4 regions of the Arthrobacter sp. SLBN-83 genome follow, and region 1 is predicted to be linked to each of the others. Evidence: riboswitches for the same ligand, from Rfam matches in the RefSeq annotation. Region 1 holds a riboswitch; each other region holds the start of a gene.
The links. A riboswitch is a leader RNA that binds a small molecule or an ion and turns the genes downstream of it on or off. The one in region 1 is predicted to bind thiamine pyrophosphate.
Positions count from the first base shown of each region.

Region 2: another riboswitch for thiamine pyrophosphate. It lies ahead of thiC (phosphomethylpyrimidine synthase ThiC); the one in region 1 lies ahead of FBY30_RS07780 (ECF transporter S component).
Region 3: another riboswitch for thiamine pyrophosphate. It lies ahead of thiD (bifunctional hydroxymethylpyrimidine kinase/phosphomethylpyrimidine kinase); the one in region 1 lies ahead of FBY30_RS07780 (ECF transporter S component).
Region 4: another riboswitch for thiamine pyrophosphate. It lies ahead of thiO (glycine oxidase ThiO); the one in region 1 lies ahead of FBY30_RS07780 (ECF transporter S component).

Region 1 is NZ_VFMX01000001.1:1,702,791-1,710,288, reverse strand. Features, by position in the region: gene FBY30_RS07790 (energy-coupling factor transporter transmembrane component T family protein) at 1-292, opposite strand, end outside; gene FBY30_RS07785 (ABC transporter ATP-binding protein) at 289-1,836, opposite strand; gene FBY30_RS07780 (ECF transporter S component) at 1,836-2,459, opposite strand; TPP riboswitch at 2,527-2,667, opposite strand; gene FBY30_RS07775 (iron-containing redox enzyme family protein) at 2,945-3,988, shown strand; gene FBY30_RS07770 (glycosyltransferase) at 3,985-5,088, shown strand; gene FBY30_RS07765 (CDGSH iron-sulfur domain-containing protein) at 5,085-5,345, shown strand; gene FBY30_RS07760 (DUF4235 domain-containing protein) at 5,480-5,743, shown strand; gene mnhG (monovalent cation/H(+) antiporter subunit G) at 5,750-6,160, opposite strand; gene FBY30_RS07750 (monovalent cation/H+ antiporter complex subunit F) at 6,150-6,428, opposite strand; gene FBY30_RS07745 (Na+/H+ antiporter subunit E) at 6,425-6,970, opposite strand; gene FBY30_RS07740 (Na+/H+ antiporter subunit D) at 6,967-7,498, opposite strand, start outside.
Region 2 is NZ_VFMX01000001.1:3,160,296-3,167,793, forward strand. Features, by position in the region: gene FBY30_RS14720 (alpha/beta hydrolase) at 80-814, shown strand; gene thiC (phosphomethylpyrimidine synthase ThiC) at 849-2,675, opposite strand; TPP riboswitch at 2,671-2,778, opposite strand; gene FBY30_RS14730 (amidohydrolase family protein) at 2,859-3,941, shown strand; gene FBY30_RS14735 (VOC family protein) at 4,039-4,914, shown strand; gene FBY30_RS14740 (hypothetical protein) at 5,060-5,515, shown strand; gene rpsP (30S ribosomal protein S16) at 5,741-6,163, shown strand; gene FBY30_RS14750 (RNA-binding protein) at 6,165-6,407, shown strand; gene rimM (ribosome maturation factor RimM) at 6,526-7,071, shown strand; gene trmD (tRNA (guanosine(37)-N1)-methyltransferase TrmD) at 7,072-7,498, shown strand, end outside.
Region 3 is NZ_VFMX01000001.1:3,438,201-3,445,698, forward strand. Features, by position in the region: gene FBY30_RS16100 (Rne/Rng family ribonuclease) at 1-2,317, shown strand, start outside; TPP riboswitch at 2,499-2,595, shown strand; gene thiD (bifunctional hydroxymethylpyrimidine kinase/phosphomethylpyrimidine kinase) at 2,603-4,123, shown strand; gene rplU (50S ribosomal protein L21) at 4,460-4,768, shown strand; gene rpmA (50S ribosomal protein L27) at 4,831-5,094, shown strand; gene obgE (GTPase ObgE) at 5,211-6,800, shown strand; gene proB (glutamate 5-kinase) at 6,790-7,498, shown strand, end outside.
Region 4 is NZ_VFMX01000001.1:2,783,220-2,790,717, forward strand. Features, by position in the region: gene FBY30_RS12975 (DEAD/DEAH box helicase) at 1-330, opposite strand, end outside; gene FBY30_RS12980 (RNB domain-containing ribonuclease) at 622-2,112, opposite strand; gene thiE (thiamine phosphate synthase) at 2,152-2,901, opposite strand; TPP riboswitch at 2,929-3,047, shown strand; gene thiO (glycine oxidase ThiO) at 3,040-4,365, shown strand; gene thiS (sulfur carrier protein ThiS) at 4,362-4,598, shown strand; gene FBY30_RS13000 (thiazole synthase) at 4,603-5,418, shown strand; gene FBY30_RS13005 (hypothetical protein) at 5,478-5,780, opposite strand; gene FBY30_RS13010 (DUF3107 domain-containing protein) at 5,802-6,026, opposite strand; gene FBY30_RS13015 (TetR/AcrR family transcriptional regulator) at 6,088-6,753, opposite strand; gene moeB (molybdopterin-synthase adenylyltransferase MoeB) at 6,838-7,498, shown strand, end outside.

The DNA.
Region 1 (7,498 bases):
AGAGGCCGGCGTCGAGCAGGATCCTGCCACTGTCCGGGGCCAGGATGGAGGTGCTCCAGCCGCCTATCGCGGCCGCGAGGATCAACGGCCAGCCGCGCTGCCACAACAGGGAGAGAGTGAGCCCGGCCAGGGGAAACAGCAGAAGCTCAAAGACCAGTGCCACGGATGCCGAAACCCAGTCGATGGACAGGGCAAGGACGGCCGTGATGAGCAGGACCGCCGCAAATTTGCTGAGCGGGTTGGCGCGGGCCAGCAGCGCGCGGTTACCGCTGAGGGTGAGTTGCTGCCTCATGGCGCCACCTCTGCCGCAGCCGCCATGCGCAGCTCCTCGCCGCCCAGCGCCTCCGTAAATTCGGCGTCGTGGGTCACGGAAACCACCGCCGTCCCGGCGTCAAGCAGCTCAGACAGGAACGACGCCAGCTCTGCCCACGTGTTGGCATCCTGCCCGAAGGTGGGCTCGTCAAGGACCAGGACCTGGGGGCTGGCGGCAAGGACGGTGGCCACGGACAGCCGCCGCTTTTCACCCCCGGAGAGCGTGTAGGGGTTGGCGTCCACCAGTTGGGTGAGCCGCAGCCGCTCCAGCAGCTCGTCAACCCGGTCCTCACCGTGGCCCAGGTGCCGGGGACCAAAGCGCAGCTCATCCAGCACCTTGCCGGTGACGAACTGGTGCTCAGGCTCCTGGAACACCGTCCCCACGCGCGAAATCAACTGCTCGGCCTTCCACCGGAACGGGTCGATGCCGGCACCGCGGCCGAGATCCAGGGTGGCGGAGACCTTTCCGGATACCGGTTCCAGGAGGCCGGCGAGGGTCAGCGCGAACGTGGACTTGCCGGCGCCGTTGGGACCGGTGATGGCCAGGGCTTGGCCGGCGCGGACCTGCGCGGCCACGCCTTCCTGGACCGGTACCGGCGGAATTTTGCGGAAGCCTTGGCGGCGCGGACGCTCCCGGGAAACGCCCAGTTGTTCCGCGGCCAGCAGCAAGTTACCCGTTCCCGCGGCCGGCACGGCAGAGCGGGCACGGGTGGCCGGGACGTACCCGGGGACCCAGACTCCTGCGGCGGCGAGCATGGTCCGCGCCTCGCTGAGCACCCGGTCCGGTGGCCCGTCCAGGAGCACGGCAGGTTCGGTTGACGAACCGGGCTGCAGGACCACGATCCGGTCCACCAGGTCCTTCCACACGGACACGCGGTGCTCCACCACCACCAGCGTGGCTCCGGTCTTGTCCAGGCAGCGCGCCACGGCGTCGCGGACCTCCAGCACGCCGTCCGGGTCCAGGTTGGCGGTGGGCTCGTCCAGCAGGATCAGCCCCGGGCGCATGGCCAGGATCCCAGCGAGCGCCAGGCGCTGCTTTTGCCCGCCGGACAAGGCCGACGTCGGGTGGTCCAGCGGGAGGTGGGACAGTCCGACGTCGGCAAGCGCCTCGTGCACGCGCGCCCAGATGGCCTCGCGGGGCACGGCGAGGTTCTCGGCGCCGAAGGCGACGTCGTCCCCCACCCGCGATAGGACCACCTGCGTCTCCGGGTCCTGCTGCATCAGCCCGGCGCGGCCGCGCTGGGACCTGGGCACGGCGCCGTCAACCAGCAGCGAACCGGACTCGTCGGCGTCGCCTGCCTCGCCGTCGTCGTCGATGTCTCCCAGCACGCCGGCCAGCGCATGCAGGAGCGTCGACTTTCCGGCGCCCGAGGGGCCAAGCAGCAGCACCCGCTCGCCGGGGGTGATGCCCAGGTCAAGGGCATGGACGGCAGGCTTGGCCCTGCCAGCGTGCCGCCAGCCCCAGCCGCGGGCGGTGACGGCGGCTGGGCGCACGGCGCCGGCTGCTCCCTGGGAGGGTGCCATCAGGAGAAGACTGGCTCCGTGGCAGCCTTGCGGGAGGCGAAGGAGCTCAGCACGCCAGTGCGGGCCAGGCCACGGGTGGCGAGCCAGGACAGGCCGCCGGCCAGGACCGCGCCGGAGATGGTGGTGAGGACGATGTAGGCGAACTTGTCCGCGCCCGAGTAGGCGATGTTCCAGCCCCACGGCGCAAACGAGTCGTTCAGGCCGCAGAAGAAGCCGGCCGCGGCGCCCGCCAACAGGGAGACGGGCAGGTTGAACTTCCGGTAAACGAAGACGGCGAAGATGATCTCCGCACCCAGGCCCTGGATGAACCCGGAGAACAGCACCGAGGCGCCGTACTGGGAGCCCATGAGCAGCTCGCCGGTGGCGGCCACGGTTTCGCAGAACAGGGCCGCGCCCGGCTTGCGGATGATGAGCATGCCCAGCACGCCCGGAATCATCCATCCGCCGGCCAGCAGCCCGGTGAGGGGTGGGTAGGCGGCGTTCATGGGGGCCGACAACGCTGCCGCGCCCTGGTCCCACGCCCAGAAGATGACGCCGCCGGCGATGGCCACCAGCGCGGCCACCACGATATCCACGACGCGCCAGGACCTGCTGGTGGTCTTCTTGATTGCTGCAGTGCTCATGTGATCCTCCTGGGAAACAGGAGGGGAAAGTGGACCCGGCTGACGGCCCGTTGCCGTGCAGCCGCGACACTTTGAGAACTCGACTCCCTTGCGCCGGTACTAACCGGATCAGGTTCGAGGGTCTGCGGCTGTCCGCACTCTCAGCGCCCACCTGCGGTGCCCGGCTTGTGCCAGGATGCCCGACGGCGGCGCTCCCCTGTCGTTTTTAGTGTTGCTTTTTGGTTTGGGTAAGGCTTTTGGTTGCCCTTCCGGGCGTGGTCCAGTTTACACCGGGCGGGGCTGCATTGAGGGCTGCCGGCGCCAATCGGACCGGATGTGACCGGCCGTGCGCGACGGCGTGGAGCATGGAGGCCGGCGCGCTTAGCTTTTATTAGTAATCATGCTTACTATGTAGTCTCCCGGGTTTCGAGGAGGACGGGCATGGGACTCACCATGGGCGGCCCTGCGTTCGTTCCCGTCAGCAGCGCGGCAGACCAAGGAGCCCCATGAGAATCCCGGAAACCAGAGGACCCGTCAGCAGCGCATTGTTCGAGGTCCTGGCGCAGGCTCCGGGCACCGCCGGGCCGGGCTTGGACGGGCTGTACTCCCTGGTGGCGCGGCAGCTGGCCGGCACCGGCGACATCATTGCCGACGAGGACATCCAACTCGCGCTGTTCTGCCTTTACGAACTCCATTACTCCGGCCTGGACGGCGTTTCGGACCACTGGGAGTGGGAGCCGTCGCTGATCAGGGTCCGCCGGCTGATCGAGGAACCGTTCGAAGCGGCACTGCGCGCTGCCGCGCACCAGGCCGCCGGGAACTTCGAACTGCCCGGCGGGGTTGCCATGACCAGCGACGCCGTTGCCGACGTCCTCTTCGGCCTGGCCGCCACGGACACTGGTCCCAGCGTGTCCCGCTACGTGGCCAGGAAAGCCACGCTGGACCAGCTCAAGGAGTTCCTGGTCCACAAATCCATGTACCAGCTGAAGGAAGCCGATCCGCACACCTGGGCCATTCCGCGGCTCAGCGGCCGCCCCAAGGCGGCCCTGGTGGAAATCCAGGCGGACGAATACGGCGGCGGGCGGCCTGAGCGGATGCACAGCGCGCTGTTCGCCCGGACCATGCGCGGTCTGGGCCTGGACGACAGCTACGGCGCCTACGTGGACGCCGTCCCCGCGATGTCCCTGGCCTCCGTCAACCTCATGTCGCTCTGCGGTTTGAACCGGCGGCTCCGCGGCGCCATCACCGGGCACCTGGCAATCTACGAAATGACGTCCTCCCAACCCAACCGCTTCTACGGCAACGGATTCCGCCGGCACGGCTTCGGCCCGGACGTCACGCACTACTTTGACGAGCACGTGGAGGCCGACGCCGTCCACGAACAGATCGCGGGACGCGACCTTGCCGGCGGCCTGGTGGAGGCTGAACCTCAACTGCTTGCCGACGTGCTGTTCGGGGCCACGGCCGTCATGGCCATCGACAGCCGCATTTCCGCCCACCTGATGTCGTCCTGGGAAGCTGGGCAGACGTCACTCCGGGCGGCGGCGTGACAGGCGCCGCCGCGGCAGGTGCGCCCGCGGTAAGGGAGGTGGGGCCCCACCTGGTCACTGACGCGGAGTACATCCTTCCCCTGCGCTGGACAGAGGACTCGGGCCTGGCAGAGCTGACGGACTACCTCCGCCACCTTGCGGGCTGGATCCCCGTCGCCGTGGTGGACGGCTCGGACCCCCACTTCTTTGACCGCCACCGTGCCGCGTTTCCCGCAGCGGTCCGCCACATCCGGCCGGACTGCATAGCCCTTGACGGGCGGGCCAGTAACGGCAAGGTTGCAGGCGTCATGGCCGGCCTGCGCACCTCAGGCGCGTCCTTCCTTGTCATCGCCGACGACGACGTCCGTTACACGCGCGAGGCCCTCACCGCCGTCGTCCATTACCTGAAGTCCGCTGACGTGGTGCGGCCGCAGAACTACTTCGTGCCCCTCCCCTGGCACGGCCGGTGGGATACGGCCCGGACCTTGGTCAACCGCGCCTGGTCTGCCGACTACCCGGGAACGCTCGGTGTGCGCCGCGACGCGCTGCTGGCCACCGGCGGCTATGCGGGTGTCCTGTTCGAAAACCTTGAGCTCATCAGGACCATCAAGGCCGCCGGCGGGAGGGAGCGGATCCTTCCGGACCTGTTCGTGGCCCGCAGGCCGCCCACTGCCCGGCACTTCCTGCGCCAGCGCGTGCGCCAGGCCTACGACGGCTTCGCGCAGCCGCGACGGCTGGCCGCCGAGCTCGCCCTGCTGCCGGCAGCGGCAGCAGGATTTTTCCTTCCAGGCCAGGTGCGGGGAATGGCCCTGGGCGGACTCTCCGCGGCGGCCGTCGCCTTTGCAGAAATCGGACGACGGCGGCACAACGGGACCGCCGTCTTCCCCGCCTCGGCAGCATGGTGCGCTCCGCTTTGGGCACTTGAACGGGCCGTCTGCGCCTGGCTGGCCCTCGGGTTCAGGTGGCGGGGCGGCATCCCCTACGCGGGCAGCAGGATCAGGACGGCGGCGCACTCCGAGGCGGAGCTCCGGCGGCGCCACGGGGGCAGGCTCCAGGGCGTCACAGGCAGAGGCGTCCCCGGCAAAGCAGGAACAACAACGATGGATGCGGTGCAGGCATGAACCTTGAACAGCATGGAACAGGAGCCGACGTGGACCAGGTAAATGCGGAGCAGGACCCTGCCAGTTCGATCGTGGTCTGCCCGGACGGGCCCCTCATTGTCCGGGGTGAGTTTGAGATCGTCACCCCGTCCGGTGCTGCCGTGCCCCGGGACCGGAAGACGGTGGCCTTGTGCCGTTGCGGGGCGTCCGCCATCAAGCCGTACTGCGACGGCACGCACAAGATGATCAAGTTCCGCACCGAGCCCCCGGCCGCCTAGTCAGCCAGCGGGTTAGTCAGACCACCAAGCCGCACCAGCCCGGCCACGCCCTTGCCCCGACTCTTGCCGGGACGGCGGTGGGTGTGCGGCTAGGCTGGAGGCAGTCCGTTTTCCGTCCGCAAGGAGTAATAGGAATGAACCTTCTCATCAAGCTGCTCGGGACCGGGGTGAGCCTCGGCGCAGGCCTGGCCGGCACCAAGCTGGTCAACACCATCTGGGAAAAGACCACCGGACAGAAGCCGCCCACCGGCAAGCACGAGGACGTCCCCACCAGCCTGCGTTCGGCGTTGACCTTTGCGCTGATCTCGGCGTCGGTCAGCGCCATCATCCAGGTCCTGGCCAACCGCGGCACCCAGCGCGCCATCGCCCGGTTCGCCAAGACCCAGGACATCGTCTAGCTCTTCCTAGCGTTGCCGGCCGTCGTCGGGGCTGTCCTTCAGGGCAGCCTCGGCGGCGGCTTTCTGCACCACGGCCTCCAGTTCATCGGCGGTGAGCAGCTCCCGGTGCAGGTGCTTGGTGCGGTAGCCGGCGCGGCCCACCATGTGGGCGGACACGGGCACCGTCAGCAGCTGGAAGATCCAGGCCACCACCAGCACCGGCCACACCCACCATGTCCGCATCTGCAGCCCAATCGCGGCCAGCAGAAGGAACAAGCCCAGGACCTGGGGCTTGGTGGCGGCGTGCATGCGGCTCAGCAGGTCCGGGAAACGGAGCAGGCCGATCGCGGCGCCCAGGGACATGAGTGCGCCCACCACCATGAATATGGCCGACACAAGGTCGATCCAGGCGTCAGGGCCGGAAAAGTCAGGACTCATCAGGCTTCACCCTCCGGTCCGCCACGAACCTCGCCACCGTCACGGACCCGATGAAGCCGATGACGGAGATGGCCACCACCAGCATCAGGTTGTTCAGGTGCCGGTTCACGGCCATGTCGATGCACAGCGCCCCGCCCAGGATGGCCAGCAGCACGTCGGTGGCGAGCACCCGGTCCAGCAGCGAAGGTCCGCGCGCGATCCGGATGATGGCCGCGGCCGCGGCCAGCGAGAAGATGACGGCTGTAACAGCCAGGACTACATGCATCATGCGGCGGCCTCCATTCGGACGGCTTCAAGTTCTTCCCGGCTGCCCATGATCCGGATCAGGCCGGCCTCGATGGACCGCACTTCGTTCCGCAGGCCCTCCACGTCTTCCGGCGAGGTGATGTTGAGTGCGTGCAGGTAAAGGGTGGACGTGGAGCGATCCACCTCCACCACCAGGGACCCCGGGATCAGGGAGATGACGTGCCCGGTGGCGGTGACGATCAGGTCCTGGTGGCTGCGCAGCCGGACGGCGACGACGGCGTTGGTTACCTTCGGCCCGCGGACCGTGGCGAGGTAGAGCACCTGGGCGCTGGCCACCACCACTTTCCACAGGAACACCAGGGCAAAGGGCGCCGCATAAAGGATGTTGAAGCGGCCGCTGAGCTCCACCGGCGGAAGGTAGAAGAGCCGGGCCACGCCCACGGCCAGCAAGGCACCGAACAGGAGGTTGCCTGGGCTGAAATCCTGCCATAGGGCGCCCCAGACAACCACCAGCCAGACCAGGAGCGGCAGTTCCTGGCGCAGGGAGATTCGTTTGCGGCTCATCGTGCTCCTCCCCCGGCGGTTGTCCCGGCAGCTGAACCCGGTACGGCGGTGCCCTCACCCAGGACCGCCTGGATGTACGGTGCCCGGTCCAACATGTCCCGTGCGGCCCGGTCCGAAAGACTGAACAGCGGCCCGGCAAAAACGGTCAGGGCGACACCGAGGACCACCAGGCCCGCCGTGGAACCCACCATGGTGCGCGGCAGGAGGGTCACGGTGTTGTTGGCCTTGGCTCCGGGCCCGGAAGCCCTCGCCCCAGGCGCGGCGAGCAGCACCGGGTCCGGATGTTCGGCGTCGGTTGGGCGGCGCCAGAACGCGCGGTTCCATACCCTGGCGATGGCGAGCAGCGTCAGGAGGCTGGTCACCACACCGCCGATCACCAGCGCGTAGGCCAGCGGCGTGCCCAGCTCCACGCCGGCCTGCAGCAGCCCCACCTTGCCCAGGAATCCGGAGAACGGCGGGATGCCGGCCAGGTTCATCCCGGGAATGAAGAACAGCAGCGCCAGCATGGGCGAGAGCTTGGCCAGGCCG
Region 2 (7,498 bases), 1.5 Mb from region 1:
CAGGTGTCGTTTTGATCGCTCAAGACGACACCTGGCGCTTTTCGGTGGGGATGCCGGCAGCGTGGAATAGGGTTGGGACATGTTCAAGCAGAGGGTAGTGTTCGTGCACGGCGCCGGAAACTTTGGCGCCGCCGCGTGGCCGCGCCAGCACGGCATGGCACTGTCCTATGACGCCCTGTTCCTCCGGCGGCACGGCTACGACGCCGTCGCGGATCCGGTGGAGTCCTCCTTCACCGAAGACACCGCCATTGTCCTGCAGTCCTTGGCGGACGATGGGCGCGGCGCCGCGGGCGGGCACGTGGTGGCGCATTCCCAGGGGGCAATCGCAGCCATGATGGCCGCGGTGGAACGCCCCGACCTGGTCTTTTCATTGACCCTGGTGGAACCGGCGTGCCTCTCACTGACCGCGGAACTGCCGGCCACGGCTGCCCACATCAGCCTGATGCAGCCCCTCTTCGACGTGCGCCACCAACTCAGCGACGAAGACTTCCAGCGCGAATTCGTCCGCCGAGTCTACGCCACCGACCTCCAGCAGCCTGCCACCACGGAGGAGAAACGGTCCGCCCGCAGACTCCGTCTCCAGTCGCCGTCATGGGAGGCGCCGCTGCATATCGTTCCCGGCGTGCCCACGCTGGTCCTCACCGGCGGCTGGGAACCGCTGTATGAGGAGATTGCCGGATACCTCCGCGAGACCGGCGCCCTGCACCACGTTGCAGCGGGAGGGCACCGGCCCCAGGACTCCCCGGAAGGGGACCGGGCCATCCGCCAGTTCATCCGGCAGGTCAGCCGGAGCCAGCCGGCCCGGGCGTCCTGACCCGGGCGAGACTGGCATCCGGCGCCGTGGCCGGTCAGTTTTCCGCGGGCACCCGCAGCTCCGGCAGGTACACCCTGCCGCCCGCAGCCAGGAACTCCTCGCTCTTTTCCCGCATCCCCGACGTCACGCTGGCAAGCGCAGCCTGGGCTTCCGCTGAGCCGAAATCGTCACGAATGTCCTGGCTGATCCGCATGGAACAGAACTTCGGCCCGCACATGGAACAGAAGTGCGCCGTCTTGGCAGGCTCCGCCGGCAGGGTCTCGTCGTGGAAGGCCTCGGCGGTGACGGGATCCAGCGACAGCGCGAACTGGTCCCGCCAGCGGAACTCGAAGCGGGCCTTGGACAGTGCGTCGTCCCGTTCGTGCGCCCCCGGGTGGCCCTTGGCGAGGTCTGCCGCATGCGCGGCGATTTTGTAGGTGATCACGCCGGTCTTCACGTCGTCCTTGTTGGGCAGGCCCAGATGTTCCTTCGGGGTGACGTAGCAGAGCATCGCGGTCCCGTACCGGGCAATCTCGGTGGCGCCGATGGCCGAGGTGATGTGGTCATAGCCCGGGGCAACGTCAGTCACCAGCGGCCCCAGGGTATAGAACGGGGCGCCCTTGCACAGCTCCTGCTGCCGTTCCACGTTCTCACGGACCAGATGGAACGGCACGTGGCCCGGCCCTTCCACCATTACCTGCACGTCGTACTCCCAGGCGCGCTGCGTCAGTTCGGCGAGCGTGTCCAGCTCCGCGAACTGGGCCGCGTCGTTGGCGTCCGCCGTCGAACCGGGGCGGAGGCCGTCACCCAGGGAGAAGGAGACGTCGTACTTGGCGAAGATTTCGCACAGTTCATCGAAGTGGGTGTACAGGAAGTTCTCCTGGTGGTGGGCCAGGCACCAACCGGCCATGATGGAACCGCCGCGCGAGACAATGCCCGTCACCCGGTTGGCAGTCAGCGGGACGTAGCGCAGCAGCACGCCGGCGTGGATGGTCATGTAGTCCACACCCTGTTCACACTGCTCGATCACCGTGTCCCGGAAGATTTCCCAGGTCAGGGCGTTGGCCTCGCCGTTGACCTTTTCCAGTGCCTGGTAGATGGGCACGGTGCCGATCGGGACGGGGGAGTTGCGGATGATCCATTCCCTGGTGGTGTGGATGTCGTCACCGGTGGACAGGTCCATGACGGTGTCCGCGCCCCACTGGGTGGCCCACTGCAGCTTGTCCACCTCCTCTGCGATGGAGCTGGTGACTGCGGAGTTGCCGATGTTGGCGTTGATCTTCACCAGGAAGGCCTTGCCGATGATCATCGGCTCGGACTCAGGGTGGTTGATGTTGCTGGGGATGATCGCCCGGCCCGCCGCGAGCTCACTCCGCACCAGCTCCACGTCGCAGTTTTCGCGCAGCGCCACGAAGCGCATTTCCTGGGTGATGATTCCCTGCCGGGCGTAGTACATCTGCGTCACTGTGCGGCCGTCGACGGCGCGGCGGGGCACCGGCTGCCCGCCCTGCCACTCTGAAGAGGCGGCACCGCGGCGGACAGCCGAGCGGCCGTCGTCGAGCAGGTTGCGCTCCCTGCCCGTGTACGCCTCGGTGTCCCCGCGCGCCTCAATCCACTCTGCACGGAAAGGCTGAAGGCCGCGGACGGGGTCGCTGCCGGGTCCCGCCGTCCGGTAGGTCCGGAACGGTTCGTTGGGCCGGCCGTTGGGGGACGGCTCAAGGGATATTTCCGTTACCGGCACCCGGATCCCGGCGCCGGCATCTTCAATGAAGGCCAGCGAATGCGACTTCAAGGATTGGGTCACCTGGAGGGTTGACCCATCGTCTGCCGCTGCTTCGGCCTGGATTTGGGCAGGGTTCAACTGGGTGTTTTGTGTACTCAAGGGAATACTCACTTCCTTCGCCGGCATTACCCGGACAGGTTCAACGGTCGCAGGCCGCGTCAGCCCGATCTCAGCCCCTGCAAGGGCACCCGTGTGGTCAGGAACGAAGCTACCACAGGCCCCTGGAACTGCCTTGTCACATTCCCCGGTGCTAGCCTGTCCGGGCAGCGAAAGGAAGTCCTGATGCCGGAAATCATTGAATTCAGCGGACCCGTCCTGACTGGACCGGACAGCGTTAGGTACGGGCTTTGGTCCGTGGACGGGACCCTCACCTTCACCCGGCCCGCGACGGAGCCCGTGAGGGTCCTTGACGGCTGGGTACTGCCCGGGTTCGTTGACGCCCACTGCCACATCGGGCTGGGCCCGGGCGGCCCCGTTGACGCCGCAACGGCTGAGGACCAGGCCCTGGCCGACCTCAACGCAGGAACCCTGCTGGTCCGCGACGCCGGCTCGCCGGCCGATACCCGCTGGATGCAGGGCGGCCGGGACTTCCCCGTGCTGATCCGTGCCGGGCGCCATGTGGCGCGGACGCGCCGCTATTTGCGCGGCTTCGCTGAGGAGGTGGAGCCGGAAGGCCTTGTGGAGGCGGTCCGCAAGCAGGCGCGCGACGGCGACGGCTGGGTCAAGCTGGTGGGGGACTGGATTGACCGCGGCGCCGGTGACCTGGCGCCTTCCTTTCCTGCCGCCGTCGTCCGTGACGCCATCCAGGCAGCCCATGAGGAAGGTGCCCGGGTAACGGCGCACTGCTTCGCCGAGGACACCCTGGACCAGATGCTGGATGCCGGCATCGATTGCATTGAACATGCCACGGGCCTGCTGCCCCGCCACCTGCCCCGGTTCGCTGAACAGGGAGTGCCAATTGTGCCCACTCTCATCAACATCGCCACCTTTCCGGACATCGCCGCCCAAGCGGACGCGAAATTCCCCCGCTACGCTGCACACATGCGTGCACTTTGGGAACGCAGGCTGGAACGGGTGGCGGAGGCCTATGGGGCTGGCGTCCGCATCTTTGCCGGTACCGATGCCGGCAGCACGATCCGGCACGGCAGGATCGCAGACGAGATCCTGTCCCTGCACCAGGCCGGCCTGCCGATGACAGCAGCACTGGACGCCGCCTGCTGGGCAGCCCGCGCCTGGCTGGGGGCGGACAGCCTGGCGGAAGGGGCACGGGCCGACGTGGTGGTGTGCCGGGAAGACCCGCGGGCCGCAGCGGAAACTATCAAGGACCTGGAACACGTAGTGTTGGGCGGTCGCATCGTCCGCTGAGCGGAGGCACCAGAAACTTGGAATAAATTGAAGCTTCAAGTAATTTTACTATGTGACAGGCCGCCATCGGGACGGCCTCCAACACAAGGAGCCTTCAATGACCGCAGCAGCCAGCAGCCAGGATCTTCTTCCTGCCGACCTCGCCATGGGTACCGTGATGCTCAAGGTGGGCGACATGAAGCTCATGACCGACTATTACCAGCGCGCCCTGGGGCTTGAGGTGGTGTCTGAGCAGGACGGCGGGCTTTACCTTGGCCGCCTCGGCACCCCTTTGGTCCACCTGGCACCGGCGCCCGGGCTGCACCTTCCCGGCAGGGGAGAGGCGGGCCTGTTCCACACGGCCCTGCTGTTCGAGGACCAGGCCTCCCTGGCCGCCACCGTCGCCACCGCCGCCCAGTACCAGCCGAGGTCCTTCACCGGCAGCGCCGACCACCTGGTGAGCGAGGCCTTCTACTTCACCGATCCCGAGGGCAACGGCATCGAGCTGTACTGGGACCGCCCGCGCAGCAACTGGTCCTGGAACGGGACGGACGTGGTCATGGACAGCCTTGCCCTGCCGCCGCAGCGGTACCTGGAGCAGTACCTCACGGAGCAGTCCCTGGAAGGCCAGCGGCAGACATCAGCCGGTGTCGGGCACGTGCATCTCCAAGTGGGCGACGTCCAGACTGCCCGGGACTTCTACGTGGGAACCCTCGGCTTCGAAAAGACGGCGGGCTGGCACGGGCAGGCCTTGTTCGTATCCGCTGGCCGGTACCACCACCACATGGCAATGAACGTCTGGAACAGCCGCGGTGCCGGGCCCCGCAAGGACACCCTTGGGCTCGGGGAAGTACTGATCGAGGTTCCTTCAGGGGACGACGTCGGGGCGTTGGCCGACCGCCTCAAGGTTGCCGGAGTAGCCTCGCACCACACCGGCGCCGAACTGCGCTTCGAGGACCCGTGGCGCAACCGGATCCGGGTCGCCGTCCGCTGACGGGCGGGCGTGCGTTTGCCCGCACGGCGGGAGAAAAGGGCACCGGTGTGCGCCGGCGCACGGGCAACTACTAGGCTGATGCCGTACGGCCGGGCTGCACCTGCGTCCGGCGCGCTGTTCCGCCAACGGAAGAAGGGCAACCGCCATGGGCTTCACCGAGATCTTTGTCGCCACCCATGACGCCGCGCTGAAACGCGCCGGCATCCTCGATGAAGGAAGCAGCTCCGCAGCGGCTGGCGGCCCTGCCGGCCAGGCGGTGCGGATCCAAGGAATCAGCGACTTTGAGGTCGAGCAGCTGGGTGATCTGGCGGGCACGGCCGTCCACGCGGGTGGGGCCGACTACGAGCTGACCATGGTGGATGTCTCCAGCGATTCGCTCCTCGCCGTTCCGCCGGCCATGGTCCGCGCCCTCGCGGACCTGCTCACCTACGAAACCGAAGGCGAAGGCAACGTCCTCGACGACGTGGCCGAACAGTGGGCCGCCCAGGAGGACATGCCGTTCGACGCCGGCCAGGCCCGGACCTATGTGCAGCAACTGGCCCAACTTGCCGCCGGCATCGACGATTCCGAACGGACTGGACTCTACGTCTGGTCCGCCTGATCCGGGTCCTGTAACCCTCCGACGCTCCTTGTGCAGCCGGCACGTCCGCCGCACCTGCGCCAAGTCGAAATAACCGCGCTCATCTGGCACAATGGACAGGTACTCGATCTGCGTGGCCCCTCTCTCCGCGTCCGGATCCTGTCCTTCGAGCCCGCAAGTACGGCCCGCCCCACGGGTGCAGAAAGCCGGGTTCACCCCTTTTCTGAAACAGGAGTGACCACAAAAGTGGCCGTAAAGATTCGCCTTAAGCGCTTCGGCAAGATGCGCGCCCCGTACTACCGCATCGTCGTTGCGGACTCACGCACCAAGCGTGATGGCCGTGCCATCGAGGAAATCGGCAAGTACCACCCCACCGAAGAGCCCTCATTCATCGAGGTCAACTCCGAGCGTGCACAGTACTGGCTGTCCGTCGGTGCCCAGCCGTCCGAGCAGGTTGCCGCGATCCTGAAGATCACCGGTGACTGGCAGAAGTTCAAGGGCCTGCCGGGCCAGGAAGGCACCCTCAAGACCAAGGTCGAGAAGGAATCCTTCGTTGCCCCGGAGAAGGGCTCGGTCATCATCCCGGAAGCCATCACCAAGAAGGCCTCCAAGTCTGACGCTGCCGAGGCCCCGGCCGACGCCGAAGCTGAGACCACCGAGGCTGAGTAGATTGCTGGCAGAAGCGCTGGAGCACCTGGTCCGCGGAATCGTCGATTCCCCGGATGACGTCAAGGTCAGTTCGAAGAGCAACCGCCGCGGGGACACCCTCGAGGTGCGCGTTCACCAGGACGACCTTGGACGGGTGATTGGCCGCCAGGGCCGCACGGCCCGCGCATTGCGCACCGTGGTGGCAGCACTGGCCGGCGGCGAACCGGTCCGCGTCGACGTCGTCGACACCGACCGCCGCCGCTGAGCGCTCGGCAACTTTCAGTTCCTGCTCCGGCCCCTCCACCACCAGGTGGAGGGGCCGGTTTGCTTTCAACAACACAGTTCTTTCACCAGAAACACCACAACCCGGAACAGAGGAACAGATGCAGCTTCAGGTGGCGCGGATCGGCAAGCCGCACGGCATTCGCGGGGAAGTCACCGTCCAGGTGCTGACCGACGCCCCGGAGGACAGGTTTGTCCCCGGCACGGAGTTCGTGGTTGAACCTGCCGCGTCCGGACCCCTGACCGTCAGCAGTGCCCGCTGGAACAAGGACATCCTGCTGCTGGGCTTCGAGGAGGTGGCGGACCGCAACCGGGCGGAAACGCTCCGCGGCGCCAAGCTGTTCATCGAAACCGATGAGCTTGACGAGGACGACGACGAGGGCTGGTACGAGCACGAACTCGTCGGCCTTGAGGCCCGGGTCGGTTCACAGGTGGTGGGCAAGGTGACGGCGCTGAACACCATGCCCGTGCAGGACCTCCTCATGGTCACCACCCCCGGCGGTGAAGAAATCCTCATCCCGTTCGTGGAGCAGATCGTGCCCGAGGTCAACGTTGGGGAAGGCTACATCCTCCTCACCCCGCCGGACGGACTCTTCGAACTCAACTCGGACGACGCCGCTGCCCCCGGAACGGAAGGCACGGACTAGATGCGGATCGACGTCGTCAGCATCTTTCCCGAATACCTTGCCCCGCTGGAACTGTCCCTGATCGGCAAGGCCCGCCAGGACGGAATCCTGGACCTGCACGTCCACGACCTGCGCAGCTTCACCACCGACAAGCACCGTTCCGTGGACGACACTCCCTATGGTGGCGGTGCCGGAATGGTCATGAAGCCCGAACCCTGGGCGCAGGCCCTCGCCGCCGTGGCGGAAGGGCGCCCGGATCCGCAGCACAAGCCCGTGCTCATCGTTCCGTCCCCTGCGGGCGAACGGTTCACGCAGGCCCTCGCCTATGAACTGGCGGAGGAGCAGCACCTGGCATTTGCGTGCGGGCGGTACGAAGGCATCGATGAACGCGTCATCGAATGGGCACAGGAACACTTCACCGTCCGGCCCGTCAGCCTGGGCGACTACG
Region 3 (7,498 bases), 1.7 Mb from region 1:
CAGCAACCGCGTCACCAGTGTCAAGGGTTCCACCCGACTGGAGGCGAAGAAACAGCGCCGCCGCGAATCTCGCGACACGGGCCGCCGCCGCACGGTTATCACCGAAGCCGAGTTCCTGGCGCGCCGTGAGTCCGTGGACCGGCAAATGATCGTCCGCCAGCGCGACGACAGGATCCAGATCGCCGTCCTCGAAGACGGCGTCCTGGCCGAGCACTTTGTGTCCAAGACCCAGCAGGACTCGCTGATCGGCAACGTGTACCTGGGCAAGGTCCAGAATGTGCTGCCCTCCATGGAAGCTGCCTTCGTTGACATCGGCCGCGGCCGCAACGCCGTCCTGTACGCCGGCGAGGTCAACTGGGAGGCCGTGAACCTCGAAGGCAAGCAGCGCCGCATCGAAAACGCGCTGAAGTCCGGCGACACCGTGCTGGTCCAGGTGACCAAGGACCCCGTGGGCCACAAGGGTGCCCGCCTCACCAGCCAGATCTCGCTCCCCGGCCGTTACTTGGTGTACGTGCCCGGCGGTTCCATGACCGGCATCTCCCGCAAGCTGCCCGACGTCGAACGCAACCGCCTCAAGCGCATCCTCAAGGACCGGCTGCCCGAGCACGCGGGCGTGATTGTGCGCACCGCCGCCGAAGGTGCGTCCGAGGAAGAACTCACGCACGACATCAACCGGCTGCGCGCCCAGTGGGAAGGCATCGAAAGCCAGGCGGCGTCCACCAAGATCCTGGCCCCCGAGCTGCTCTACGGCGAACCGGACCTGACCATCAAGGTTGTCCGCGACGTCTTCAACGAGGACTTCTCCAAGCTCATCGTTTCCGGCGAGGAGGCCTGGGACACCATCGAGGCCTACGTGACCTACGTGGCGCCCGATCTGGTGGGCCGGCTCGAGAAGTGGACCAAGGACCAGGACATCTTCTCCGCCTGGCGCGTCGACGAGCAGATCCACAAGGCCCTCGAACGGAAGGTCTTCCTGCCCTCCGGCGGCTCCCTGGTGATCGACCGCACCGAGGCCATGACCGTGGTGGACGTCAATACCGGCAAGTTCACCGGCAGCGGCGGCAACCTCGAGGAAACCGTCACCAAGAACAACCTCGAAGCTGCCGAGGAAGTGGTGCGCCAGCTGCGGCTGCGCGATATCGGCGGCATTATCGTGATCGACTTCATTGACATGGTGCTCGAATCCAACCGCGACCTGGTACTGCGCCGCCTGGTCGAATGCCTGGGCCGCGACCGCACCAAGCACCAGGTTGCCGAAGTGACCTCCCTCGGCCTGGTCCAGATGACCCGCAAGCGCATGGGCACCGGGCTGCTGGAAGTCTTCGGCGAACAGTGCGAGGCCTGCGCCGGCCGCGGCGTGGTGACCCACGACGATCCCGTGGAGCACCGCCGCGCCAACGTCGTTGCCGCCGAGCACCACCACGTCCAGCGCAGCGACAACCGGCCCGAAGCCCGGCCGGAAGCCCACCGCACCGAAGGCCAGCGAACTGACAACAACCAGCCCGGCGCACGTTCGGAACGCAAGCGGCGGCGCGGACGCGGCGGCCAGCAGCCCGAAGCCGCGCCGGTGCCTGCCGTCCAGGTCCACACCGTCCACCCGGAGCCTACGGACGCCGAGCGGCATGCCAAGGCAGAAGCCACCCGGCTTGCCCTGGCAAACATCGCCGCTGCTGCCCACGCTGCGCACCTGCACGACGACGAGGTGGCGGCAACCCGGCAGGTGCCCGCAGCCCCGCCTGCGCCCGCTCCGGCAGAGGAGAAGCACGACGCCGATGCCCCCACGCGTCCCGCAGCTGTCCTGACGTTCGGCGGCGAGGAAGTCCCGCTTCCGTTCGTGGAGCACGCGGAGGAGCAGCAGCCCAAGCCGGCCCTCACCCTGGACCGGTTGGCTGAAGCATTCGCCCACCTCGGCCAGCCGGCGTCGTCCATTGAGGACGCTCCAGCCAAGACCGTCGAGGCGCCGGAGGCAGCGGAACAGCCGGCAACGGAACAGCCCGCGCCGGAAGGGCAAGCCGAAACCGGGGGAGCGGAAGCCCGCCCCGCAGTGGAAGCTCCAGCCGAAAAGGACTATTCGGACCACACGCTGGAACAGTCCCGGCAGCGCAGGCCGCGGCGCCACCGCGGCGCCAGCCGTGCCCAGGGTGCCGCGAACCAGACCGCTGTCCAGCACCACGAAAACGTCCAGGCCACTGCCGGAGGCCATTCGCACGCAGCCAAGGCCCCGGAAACGGACAAGGCACAGGCCACCGCGGAACAGGGCAAGGCGGCAGAGGAACCCATCATCCTCGGCGTCGGCGTTCCGGCCTCGGAGCTGTAAGCCGGAGGCCAGGACAGGCAGCAGCTTAGGAACATCCAGAAGTCCCCGTTTTGAGGACGTTTCCCCCATGTATTTCAAGGGGAAACGTCCACAGGGCGGGGATTCTTATATGCGGCAGCCCGGTCTCCGCTGCAGGAGGTGCTGTCACCTTTCCTGCGGACAGGCCCCAGCCGCTAGGCTGGAAACCGACACGGGGTGCCGCGCACAGGCCGGCTGAGATCCAGACCCGTTGAACCTGTCCGGCTAGTACCGGCGAAGGGATGTCTCTTGTCTTCCACCCTTTCCATGCCCCTGCCAACTGCATCCGATGCATCCGCCGCGTTGCCCGCAGGCCGGGACGTTCCGCGCGTCCTCTCCATTGCGGGCTCGGACCCGTCAGGCGGCGCAGGCATCCAGGCAGATCTGAAAAGCATCGCTGCGCACGGGGGCTATGGCATGGCCGCCATCACCGCCCTCACGGCCCAGAACACGCAGGGCGTACAGGCTGTGCATGTTCCTCCGGCCGCCTTCCTGGCCCAGCAGTTGGATGCGGTCAGTGACGACATCAGCATCGACGCCGTCAAGATCGGCATGCTGGGTGACCGGGAAGTGATCCGCACTGTGCGCGGGTGGCTCGAAAAGGTGCGTCCCGCCGTCGTGGTTCTTGACCCGGTGATGGTGGCCACCAGCGGTGACCGGCTGCTGCAGGAGTCGGCGGAAGCCGCGCTGCGGGAACTGCTGCCCCTCGCCCATCTCATCACCCCCAACCTGCCCGAACTGGCCATGCTGGTGGGCGCGGCCCCCGCCGGGGACTGGGACGAGGCACTGGCCCAGGGCCGGCGCCTGGCCAATGCCACCGGGGCAACCGTGCTGGTCAAGGGCGGGCACCTGGCAGGGGAGTACTGCCCGGACGCGCTGGTCAACACCGCGGGCCTGCTGGGACAGGATGTTGTGGAAGTCCCGGGCCACCGGATCGCCACCCGCAACAGCCACGGCACCGGCTGCTCCCTTTCCTCTGCCATGGCAACGGTGCAGGCCCGCCTGGGCGATTGGGAAGCGTCACTGCGGACGGTCAAGCCCTGGCTGGCCGGTGCCCTTGAGAACTCGGGCCTGCTGGAGGTGGGCCAGGGGAACGGACCCGTGCACCACTTCCACCACCTGCGGCCGGCACTGCAGGAAGGCGGCTTCGCGGCCAGGCTGTGGGCGGAAGCCCAGCAGGACCTCGACGATATCTATGCGCTGGACTTCATCCGCGGCCTGGCCGCCGGAGACCTGGCCGAGAAGGACTTTGCCTACTATCTGGCCCAGGACGCCCTGTACCTCAACGGTTACTCCCGCGTGCTGGCCCGCACCAGCGCCCTGGCCCCCTCTGAGGCCGAACAGCTGTTCTGGGCAGGATCGGCCCAGCATTGCCTGGAAGTGGAAACGGAACTCCACCGCTCCTGGCTCAGCACCCGGCCCGCCCAGCGCGGACTTGGCCCCGTCACGAAGGCCTACGTGGACCACCTCACCGCAGCTTCGGCGTCGGGCTCTTACGCAGTCCTCGCTGCCGCCGTCCTGCCCTGCTTCTGGCTCTATGCCGAGGTGGGGGAGAAGCTGCACGCGCAGTTCCTTGCCGCCGGCGAGCCGGACGGGCATGCCTACGCTGCCTGGCTCCGCACCTATGCCGACGAGGCTTTCGCCGAGGCCACCCGCCGGGCTATTGCCATCGTGGATGAAGCGGGGCGGAAAGCCTCCGATCATGAAAGGGCAGCGATGGTCACCGCGTTCAAGCAGTCCTGCCGCCTGGAAGTGGAATTCTTCGACGCGCCGAGGCTGCATTCCTGACGGCTGCCGGCAGCGCCGCCGCTATGATGGAGGAGCATGGTTGCGGTGCTGCCCGCCGGGTTTGTGGTTACTACCACAGCCGGGCCGCCGGAACCAGCCTCATTTGCGGCCGTGGACGGATTTAGCGTATTCTGGATCTTCGGTGCTTACGCCAACACTTGGGTTATGACCCTGGAGCAATTCGCTGTGCATAACAAGCGGACTTCTCCACCGGGACGGCTCACGGATTTCCCCGGGAAATCCACGGCGTTGAGGCACAGCGGGAACCCAGCCAATTTCTGAGCCGGGTGCCGCACGCAAATTTTGTAATAAACGTCGAGAGAAGTGAGTTCCCAAGTGGTGTACGCGATTGTCCGCGCAGGCGGCCGCCAAGAGAAGGTTTCCGTTGGAGACTTCGTTACCCTGAACCGCGTCGCCGGTGGAGCCGGCAGCACCATCGAGCTGCCCGCACTGCTCCTGGTTGACGGTGACAAGGTCACCTCCGCCGCCGCTGACCTGGCCAAGGTAACTGTTACGGCTGAAATCCTCCAGGACCTGCGTGGTCCTAAGATTGTCATCCAGAAGTACAAGAACAAGACCGGCTACAAGAAGCGCCAGGGTCACCGCCAGGAACTGACCAAGGTCAAGATCACCGGCATCAAGTAACCACCGGTTACTGTTCAGGTTTTCCAGCAGATTCCCCAGAATTTTAAAGGCAGGCATTTCAGATGGCACATAAAAAGGGCGCGAGCTCCACTCGCAACGGCCGCGATTCCAACGCTCAGTACCTCGGCGTCAAGCGCTTCGGCGGCCAGGTAGTTTCCGCAGGCGAGATCATCGTCCGCCAGCGTGGCACCCACTTCCACCCGGGCGCCGGCGTTGGCCGTGGCGGCGACGACACCCTGTTCGCACTGACCCCGGGCGCCGTTGAATTCGGCACCCGCCGCGGTCGTCGCGTGGTCAACATCGTTGCTGCTGCAGCTGCAGAGTAACATCCAGTTCTGAAGCGGTGGAGCGGGCCTGTGGGTCCGCTCCACTGTTCTTTTAACCGCATTACAATCGATGTGGCGTTCCGGACGCCAGGTAAACAGCATTTGAGGAGATCCACGTGGCCAGCTTTGTAGACCGGGTAGTCCTGCACGTATCCGGCGGATCGGGCGGCCACGGATGCGTCTCCGTCCACCGCGAGAAGTTCAAGCCGCTGGGTGGGCCCGACGGCGGCAACGGCGGCAACGGCGGTGACGTGATCCTTCGCGTCGATCACCAGACCACTACCCTCCTCGACTATCACCACGCACCCCACCGGCATGCCAGCAACGGCGGCCCCGGCATGGGTGACTGGCGCGGCGGCAAGAACGGCGAGACCCTGGTTCTGCCCGTTCCGGACGGCACCGTGGTCAAGACCAAGGACGGCACCCTGCTCGCCGACCTCGTCGGCGAAGGTGCCGAGTACGTGGCGGCCGCCGGAGGCCTGGGCGGCCTGGGTAACGCCGCACTCTCATCGCAAAAGCGCCGCGCCCCTGGCTTCGCGCTGCTGGGCCTTGAGGGTGACTCCCGCGACATCGTGCTGGAACTGAAGTCCATCGCTGATATCGCACTGGTGGGCTTCCCCTCCGCCGGCAAGTCCAGCCTCATCGCAGCGATGTCCGCCGCCCGCCCCAAGATCGCGGACTACCCGTTCACCACCCTGGTTCCCAACCTGGGCGTGGTGCAGGCAGGTGATGTCCGTTTCACCATCGCCGATGTCCCCGGCCTCATCGAAGGCGCCAGCGAAGGACGCGGCCTGGGCCACAACTTCCTGCGCCACGTTGAGCGCTGCGCTGCCCTGGTGCACGTGCTGGACTGCGGCACCCTGGAATCGGACCGGGACCCGCTCTCCGACCTCGCCATCATTGAGGGTGAGCTGGAGAAGTACGCCGTCGACATGAGCTACGCCGGCCAGGACGGTGAAGTGGTCCCCCTGAACCACCGCCCCCGCCTGGTTGCCCTCAACAAGGTGGACCTGCCGGACGGCAAGGACATGGCAGAGTTTGTGCGCCCGGAACTCGAATCGCGCGGTTACCGCGTCTTCGAAGTCTCCGCCACCAGCCACGAGGGACTGCGCCAGCTCGGCTTCGCCATGGCCGAGATCGTCCAGGCCGCGCGGGACGCCGTGGCCGCCGCCCCGCCCAAGGTCCAGCCCACCGTGCTGCGGCCGCGCGCCGTCAATGAAGCAGGGTTCAAGATCCGCCGCGAGGAGAAGAACCTGGAGCCGCTGTTCCGCGTCCTGGGTGAAAAGCCTGAGCGCTGGGTCAAGCAGACCGACTTCACCAACGAGGAAGCCATTGGCTACCTCGCGGACCGCCTGGCCAAGCTCGGCGTTGAGACCGAGCTGTTCAAGCAGGGCGCCAAACCGGGGGACACCGTGGTCATCGGAGGGGACGACGGGGTTGTCTTCGACTGGGAGCCCACCATGATGGCAGGGGCCGAACTCCTTGCCTCGCCGCGCGGCACCGATCCCCGGTTCGCCGACATCGGCGACCGCCCCACCCGCAGCCAGAAGCGCGAGGAGCAGCTGGAACGCCGGGAGGCCAAGGCCGCCGCCCGTGCCGAGCTTGAGGCGGAACGGAAAGCAGGGATCTGGACCGAATCCGTCAGTGGCCGCCGCGCCGCCCGGCCCCTCAAGGAAAGCGGACTGGACGCCGACGATGACCTCTAGGAGCTTGACCGCGGAACCGGCCGGGTACGCCGCGGACCGGAGTGCGCTGGCAGATGCCCGGCGCATCGTGGTGAAGGTGGGATCATCCTCGCTGACCAGTATCAAGGGCGGCATCTCGGAAGAGTCGCTCACCGCCCTGGCCGACACGCTGGCGGCCAAGCGCAACGCCGGCGCCGAGATCATCCTGGTGTCCTCCGGCGCCATCGCCGCCGGACTGGCTCCGCTTGGACTGGCAAAGCGGCCCCGCGACCTCGCCACGCAGCAGGCCGCCGCCAGCGTAGGCCAGGGTCTGCTGATGGCCCGCTACACGCAGGCCTTCGGCGCCCACGGGGTCACCGTCAGCCAGGTCCTGCTCACGGCCGAGGACCTGATGCGGCGCAGCCAGCACACCAATGCCCTGCGCGCCATGGACCGGCTGCTGAACCTTGGCGTGGTCCCCGTGGTCAACGAAAACGACACCGTTGCCACCCATGAAATCCGCTTCGGCGACAACGACAGGCTTGCCGCCCTGGTGGCCCACCTGGTGCGGGCCGACGCGCTCGTGCTGCTGTCCGACGTCGACTCCCTGTATGACGGTCCGCCCGCCCAGGGTGCCAAGCGCATCCCCCTGGTCACCGGCGCGCACGACCTTGAGGGCGTGTCCATCGGCAAGGCGGGCAAGGCCGGCGTGGGCACCGGCGGCATGATGACCAAGGTAG
Region 4 (7,498 bases), 1.1 Mb from region 1:
CAGCTTGGCGTAGCCGGGGTCGTCCTGGCCGATGACGCGCTGCAGCGCCGGAATGCCGAAGCCCAGGGTCTTGCCGGTGCCGGTTTTGGCCTGGCCGATGATGTCGTGGCCGCCCAGGGCCACCGGCAGGGTCATGGCCTGGATGGGGAAGGGGTGGGTGATCCCGGCGTCGGCCAGGGACTCCACAATGTCGTCGCGGACGTTGTAGTCGGCAAAAGACTTTTCGGCGATCTCGTGCGGCGTCTCGTCCGAGATGATGGTCTCTTCCGGTTCGATGGTCTCCGTACCGGACACGTCGCTCAGAAGCTGGTGGGTATGCAATTCACTCACAGGGGAGTTTCCTTATTCATTTAGGCATTGGCGCTGCCTGCTCAACGGGCCGGCCAGGGCTGGCCGCTCCGGAGCACGCTCAAGCGCGCAAGCAATTCCAGTGGAAGCCGATCGCGGGCTATCTAATGCTGGCACTGGGGACCAGCGGGCAATTCTCAAGATCGCGTAGGGGCGGGCTTGTTGGTTTCAAATGGAGGAAATCAACGACCGGGCATCCAGTTCTACCCCTCCAGTCTAGCCGCATGGGTGCCCAAACACGGTTTCGGCCCGCTTGCGGCGTCCGCTGCTTACTCAGCGGACCAGTTCGAAGTGGATCTCCCTGGTGGTGATGTCCGAGGACACCAGCCGGACCCGGACCTTGGTGCCGGACTCCAGTTCGCCGGCGCAGTGTGCGGTCACTGCGGGTTCTGCGATCTGGATAATCCCGGAGCTGCCGTTACCGTTCTTCCCATTGCTGTTGCCATTTTTCCCGTTGCTGCCGTTGCCGTTCTGCGGCTTGGACCCGGAGATCACGATCGCGTCGAACTCCTGCCCGATGTGGTTCAGCAACAGCGCCGCCTCCACGGTGTCCAGGGCCAGGCGTTCCATCCTGGACGCCAGCTGGTCCGATCCCGCCATGATGCCCGGCAGCAGCGGCAGCGCTTCGCGTGCCCAGCCGGGAACATCGCCGCCGTTGCTCAGGGCCTCGCAGATGACCAAAACGAAGCGGTCCACCAAGCGCCGCAGCGGCGCGGTGGTGTGGGCATAGGCCGCGCCGATGGCGGACTGGATGCCATCCTCGGGGACGGTTCCGTCGAACGCGGTGTAGGACGCTCCCCGGAACAGCATGCCTGCCGAATGCATGATGGCCAACTGCCTCGGGTCGGTGGGATCCAGCGACCGCAGGTATTCGCCGTAGCTGACTTCGCCGTCCCACGGCCTGCCGAGCACCTCGGTCTGCAGCCGGAAATGCCTCAGGGACCGTTCGTCCGGCGCGGGCATGGTGCGCAGGATGCCCACTTTGCCCTCGAGCATGAGCTCAGCCGCCGCCATCCCGGTCATCAGCGAAATTTGAGCGTTCCAGTCCTCCACCGGAAGCTGTGGAACCGCGTCAATCCGGTAGCCGCCGTCGGGCAGTTGGACGATCTCCTGTTCGGGCATGTTGAGGCTGGCGCCTTCACGGGCCCGCTCCAATGCCACCCGCTTCAGGCCCACCTCACGGAGCAGGTGGAGTACGGGGGAGGCCGTCCCGGCGTCGAGGTCTGCCTGGGCGCCCTTGTAGCTGAGCTTGTCACGGCTGCGGACCCGGGCCCGACGGACGCCTACTGTCAGGACGGTTGCTTCGCCGTCGAGCGTGAAGTCCCAGACGAAGGCAGAGCACTCCTGGCCGGGCAGGAGGCTTCCGGCCCCTTCGCTGATGACCTCCGGGTGCAGCGGGATCCGGCCGTCCGGGGCGTAAAACGTCTGTCCGCGCCGCCGCGTCTCGGCGTCCAGGGGACCTCCCGGCGTAACGAAGGCCGGAACATCGGCGATCGCATACATCACGCGGTAGCCGTCCCCGTCCGCCTCGATGAACACTGCCTGGTCCAGGTCCGTGGAGGACGCCGGATCGATGGTGACGAACTCGACGGCGGTCAGGTCGTAGGACGGAAGCTGCAGCGCGGCCACGGCAGCCAGGGCGTCGTCCACGGCTTCGGCGGGATAGGGACCCGGAAGTTCAAGTTCCGTCCGCAGCAGGCCCAGCGCCTCTTCCAAGGCGTTCTTATGGTCGTGGACGTTGGGGGCCAGCCGATGATGTGACACAAAATTCAGCGTAGCCCCAAGTTCCGCGATTAAGCAGGCTCAGGAGCCGGCGGCGTCCAGCGCGTCGAGGAGGGAGGCAGCAGCGGCGGCGGGATCAGGAGCTTCCGTGATGGCGCGGACCACCACGATCCTGCGCGCGCCCGCCTCCACCACTTGGTGGACGTTGCCGTGGTCGATGCCGCCAATGGCAAACCAGGGCACGGGATCCGCAGCCCGCCGGGACGCCTCCGCTGCGTACTTCACCAGGTCGGGACCGACGGCGGCCCTGCCGGGTTTGGTGGGCGTGGCCCAGACAGGACCTACGCAGAAGTAGTCCAGGCCGGAGGGGCCGGCGGTTGCGGCCAGGGCGGCATCCACCTGTTCGGCCGTGTGGCTGGAAAGTCCGATGGCGGCGTTCCCGTTGACCAGCGTGCGTGCTGCCCCCAGCGGCAGGTCCTTCTGGCCGATGTGGAAAACAGGGGCCCCGGAAAGCACGGCGATGTCGGCGCGGTCATTGACCGCCCACAGCTTGCCGTGCCGTACCGCCACTTCCTTCAGCACCGCCAAAAGGTCCAGTTCCTCGGCGGCCTCGATGTTCTTGTCCCGCAACTGGATGATGTCCACGCCGCCGGCAAAGGCCGCGTCCACAAACTCCGCAAAGTCGCCGCGGTCCCGCCGCGCATCGGTGCAGAGATACAGGCGGGCAGCCTTGAGGGCCTCGCTGTCCCGGGCGTTGACAACCTCGGCATTGGCAACTCCGCCGGCCGGAGCGTGGGAACCTGAGGGAAAGGATGGGGTGGTCGCATTCATGCCTGCAAGCCTAATTCCTCTAAACTGGGGAGGTACTGCGGGAGCCCGCGGCAGCTGTCACAAAGCGCCGGGCTGAGAGGGCGTCAGAGCCGACCGCTTGACCTGATCCGGTTAATGCCGGCGTAGGGAAGGAACCAGATGCGTACCCCCGGCACTACCCATCCCGCTTCCGTTGATGCGTCCATCCATTCCACCCTTCCGTCAACAATACGTGCCGACGTCGCCGTCATTGGCGGGGGAGTGGTGGGGCACGGCATCGCCTGGGAAGTGCAGCGTTCCGGACGCTCCGTCGTCCTCATAGACGACGCCCCCGGTTCGGGCGCCAGCTGGGCCGCCGCCGGAATGTTGGCCCCCGTGAGCGAACTGCACTACCAGGAGGAAGACCTCCTGGAACTCATGCTGGAAGCATCGTCGCGATGGCCGGCGTTCGCTGCCGGTGTCGCCGATGCATCGGGCGCAGATTCCGGATACCTTACGACGCCGACTCTCGCCGTAGGTGCCGACGCCGCAGACCGCCGTGCGCTGATGGACCTGCGCACGGTCCAGCTGGCCAACGGCCTGGCAGTGGAGCCCCTGACTGTGCGGGAGGCGCGCAAACGCGAACCCCTCCTCAGCCCAGCCATCGCCTGCGCCCTGGACACCCCCGCGGACCACCAGGTGGATCCCCGCCGGCTAGTGGCGGCCCTGCGGCTGGCCCTGGCCCGCGCCACAGAGGAGTTGCCGGGCCTGGCTGTGGCCGGGGCGGTGGACGGGTACGCAGTGCCGGACCGGGCAGCCGGGCTGTTGTGGGACGGCGGAACGGTGGCCGGCGTAAGGCTCGCCGGTGGCGGCACCGTCCTGGCAACGGAAACCGTGGTGGCCAACGGCCTGCAGTCAGGTGCGCTCGCAGACCTGCCCCCCGGCCTCGAACTGCCGCTGCGGCCCGTGCACGGGGACATCCTCCGGCTGGCAGTGCCCCGCCACCTCCAGCCCCTGGTGACCGCGACGGTGCGGGGACTGGTCCACGGAGTTCCGGTGTACATCGTGCCGCGGCAGGACGGGACCGTGGTGATCGGAGCCACCCAGCGCGAGGACGCCCTGTCCGATGCCGTCAGTGCCGGCGGCGTCTATCAGTTGCTGCGCGATGCCCAGGCCCTGGTGCCCGCCGTCGCCGAACTCGAACTCCTGGAGTCCACCGCCCGGGCCCGCCCCGGAACCCCGGACAACGCGCCGCTGCTGGGACGGGTGCCGGTGGGCCCGGCCCCAGGGGGTGAAGGGTCGGGAGCGGAAGCGCGCCACGTCCCGGGGCTCATCATCGCCACGGGTTTCTTCCGCCACGGCGTCCTGCTTACCCCCGCCGCAGCAGCCATCTGCACGGAGCTGCTGGACGGAAGAACCGACCCCCGTTGGGCGCCCTTCAGCCCGGAACGGTTCTCCAAGCCGGCAACGGCCACCCAACGCACCGACATCAAGGAGACAGCGTGAACATCACCCTCAACGGAAACCCGCACACGGTGGCGGACGGCGCCTCCATCACCATGCTCGTCAGCGAGGTCACCGGGCGTCCGCTGGCTGACAACGGGCAGGCGACGGACGGCGGGAAGCTGGGCGTCGCCGTCGCACACAACGCCCAGGTGGTGCCGCGCAGCCAATGGTTTGCCACCGCGCTCGCCGAGGGCGACGACATCGAACTCGTTACTGCAGTACAGGGAGGCTGACGCCATGACGGAAACCAGCACTATCAACCCCGCCGGAAACATCGGTGCCGGGGACGCCCTGGTGATCGACGGCGTCGCCCTCGGCTCCCGCCTCATCATGGGCACCGGCGGGGCGCCTAGCCTGGACGGCCTGGGCGCAGCGCTCCTGGCCTCCGGTACCGCCCTGACCACGGTAGCCATGCGGCGCTACTCAACCGCGGAAACCGGATCGCTGTTCCAGCTGCTGGTGGACCACGGGATCCGGGTGCTGCCCAACACCGCCGGCTGCTTCACCGCAAGGGATGCGGTCCTCACGGCGGAACTGGCGCGGGAGGCCCTGGAGACCGACTGGGTCAAGCTCGAGGTCATCGCCGACGAACAGACCCTCCTGCCCGACGCCGTGGAGCTTGTGGAGGCCATGGAGCAGCTGGTCAACCGCGGGTTCAAGGTCTTCGCCTACACCAACGATGATCCCGTTCTTGCGCTGCGGCTCGAAAACCTCGGCGCCACCGCCGTGATGCCCCTGGGTGCGCCCATCGGCACAGGCCTGGGGATCCTGAACCCGCACAACATCGAACTTATCGTGTCTCGCGCGTCGGTTCCGGTGGTCCTGGACGCCGGCATCGGGACGGCGTCCGACGCCGCCCTTGCCATGGAACTGGGCTGTGACGCCGTACTGCTGGCCACGGCCGTGACGCGCGCGCAGAACCCCGCCCTCATGGGCGAGGCGTTCAAGCACGCTGTGATCGCCGGCAGGATGGCCCGGGCAGCAGGCCGCATTCCCCGCCGGGAGCACGCCCTCGCGTCGTCGGCCATGGAGGGCAGGGCGGAGTTCCTCTGACGTTAAGCAGCTGTGGCCACCACCCGGGCGGGTGGTGGCCACAGCTCGTTTAAGGACGCTTAGCGCCGCAGGATGGCGGTCAGCCGCTCCATGTCGTGGCGGGCGCGCGTGCGGCCCAAGTAAACCACCGCACCGACGGCGGCAGCAATCCCCAGGACCATGGGCAGGACCCAGGGAAGCCAGGTCAGGCCGGGCAGGTAGCCGAAGCCGGCTGCCATGAGGATGATCCATGCCAGGGCCGCGACTCCTACTGCGATTCCCGCCGGCAGCACCGCGCCGTACTTGGCATGGCGCTTGTCATTGGCCCAGACGATGAAGCCGCCGGCGGCGGTGGCCAGCACCACGATGGTCAGCGAAAGCATGGATCTCCTCCCAAGCGCGGGCTAGAACTGGCCGAAGCCCACGCGGCGGACCTCTTCTGCTCCGATTTCGACGTATGCCAGGGCATTCCCCGGAACGATAATCAGGCGTCCCTTGTCATCCTTGAGGCGCAGCTCATTGCCTTCGCTGATGGCCTCGCCAACAACCTTGGCCACCGTCTCGGCATCCTGGGTCGATTCCAGTACGATTTCGCGGCCAACGTTCTGAACGCCGATCTTAATTTCCAAGGGGGCCTCCCAGCCTGTGAAGTGCTCGTACTTCTCTACGAGGTGTTGTCTTATTTGTAGTCTAGGACTCTTTGGGGAAGCGAGAGATTCCGCGCCAAGCTAAACGGTAGATGAGATCGCTGGCCACATCGAGGTCCAGGTTGCCATCGGTTTCCAGCCAGTACCGCGCGCTGACCTGCGCCATTCCGGCCAGCCCGCGGCCCAGCAGTTCCGCCTCGAGATGGGGGAGCTTGGTGTCCTCGGCGATCACCCTTGCAATGGCATCGGCGAAGGTCCGGTTGAAAGTCTCCAGCCGGGAGCTGACGTCGGGATCGTTGATCAGGTCGGATTCGAAGACCAGCCGGTGGGCCTGGTCGTCGCTGGCGATGAAGTGGAAGTACGCCCGCATGACGGCCTGGACGCGTTCGTCGTTGTCCGTGGTGGAGTTCAGGGCGCCGAGCATCAATTCGGTCAGGGATGCCAGGTGGCTTTCCAGCAGGGCAAGGTACAGGTCGCGCTTCGAAGGAAAGTGCTGGTACAGCACGGGTTTGCTCACGTGGGCTGTTTCTGCAATCTCGTCCATGGCAGCACCGTGGTAGCCGTTGGCAACGAACACCTCCTGGGCTGCGGCAAGGAGCTGGGCCCGGCGCTCGTCGCGGGGCAGCCGGGCGGACCGTTGGCCTGCGGGGCGCGAGGGAGTGTGCGGTTCGGCGGCGGGCGGGCGGTCAGCCCGTGCTTCAGGGACCACAGTTGTCCTTCTTTCGATTGCAGTTACCTTCACTTTACTGCGGGGTAATATGACCCGGCGGTATCCCGGGGCATACATTGAAGTATGGCTTCGTCTTTGACCGCAAATGTTTCGGCCCTTTCCCTGGATCCGCTGGTGGAACCGGCCGCGGACCTGACCCCTGACGAGGTGGAACGGTACTCCCGGCACCTGATCATTCCCGAGATCGGGGCACTGGGACAGCGGCGGCTCAAGAACGCCAAGGTGCTGGTCATCGGGGCCGGCGGCCTGGGTGCGCCGGCGCTGCTCTACCTCGCCGCGGCGGGCGTGGGGACGATTGGAATCATTGACGACGACGTGGTGGACCTGAGCAACCTGCAGCGCCAGGTCATCCACGGCGTGCACGATGTGGGCCGGCCCAAGATCGAGTCGGCGCGCGATGCCATCGCCGAGCTGAATCCGCTGGTGGACGTCCGGCTGCACAACGTGCGCCTGGACTCGTCCAACGCCCTTGAGCTGTTCAGCGGATACGACCTCATCCTTGACGGTGCCGACAACTTTGCCACGCGCTACCTGGTCAACGATGCCGCCGCCATCCTGGGTAAGCCTTACGTGTGGGGTTCCATCTTCCGTTTCGATGGCCAGGTCAGCGTGTTCTGGGAGAAGCACGGCCCCACCTACCGCGACCTCTACCCGGAGGCGCCGCCCGCAGGTTCCGTTCCTTCCTGCGGTGAGGGCGGCGTGTTCGGCATGCTGTGTGCTGCCG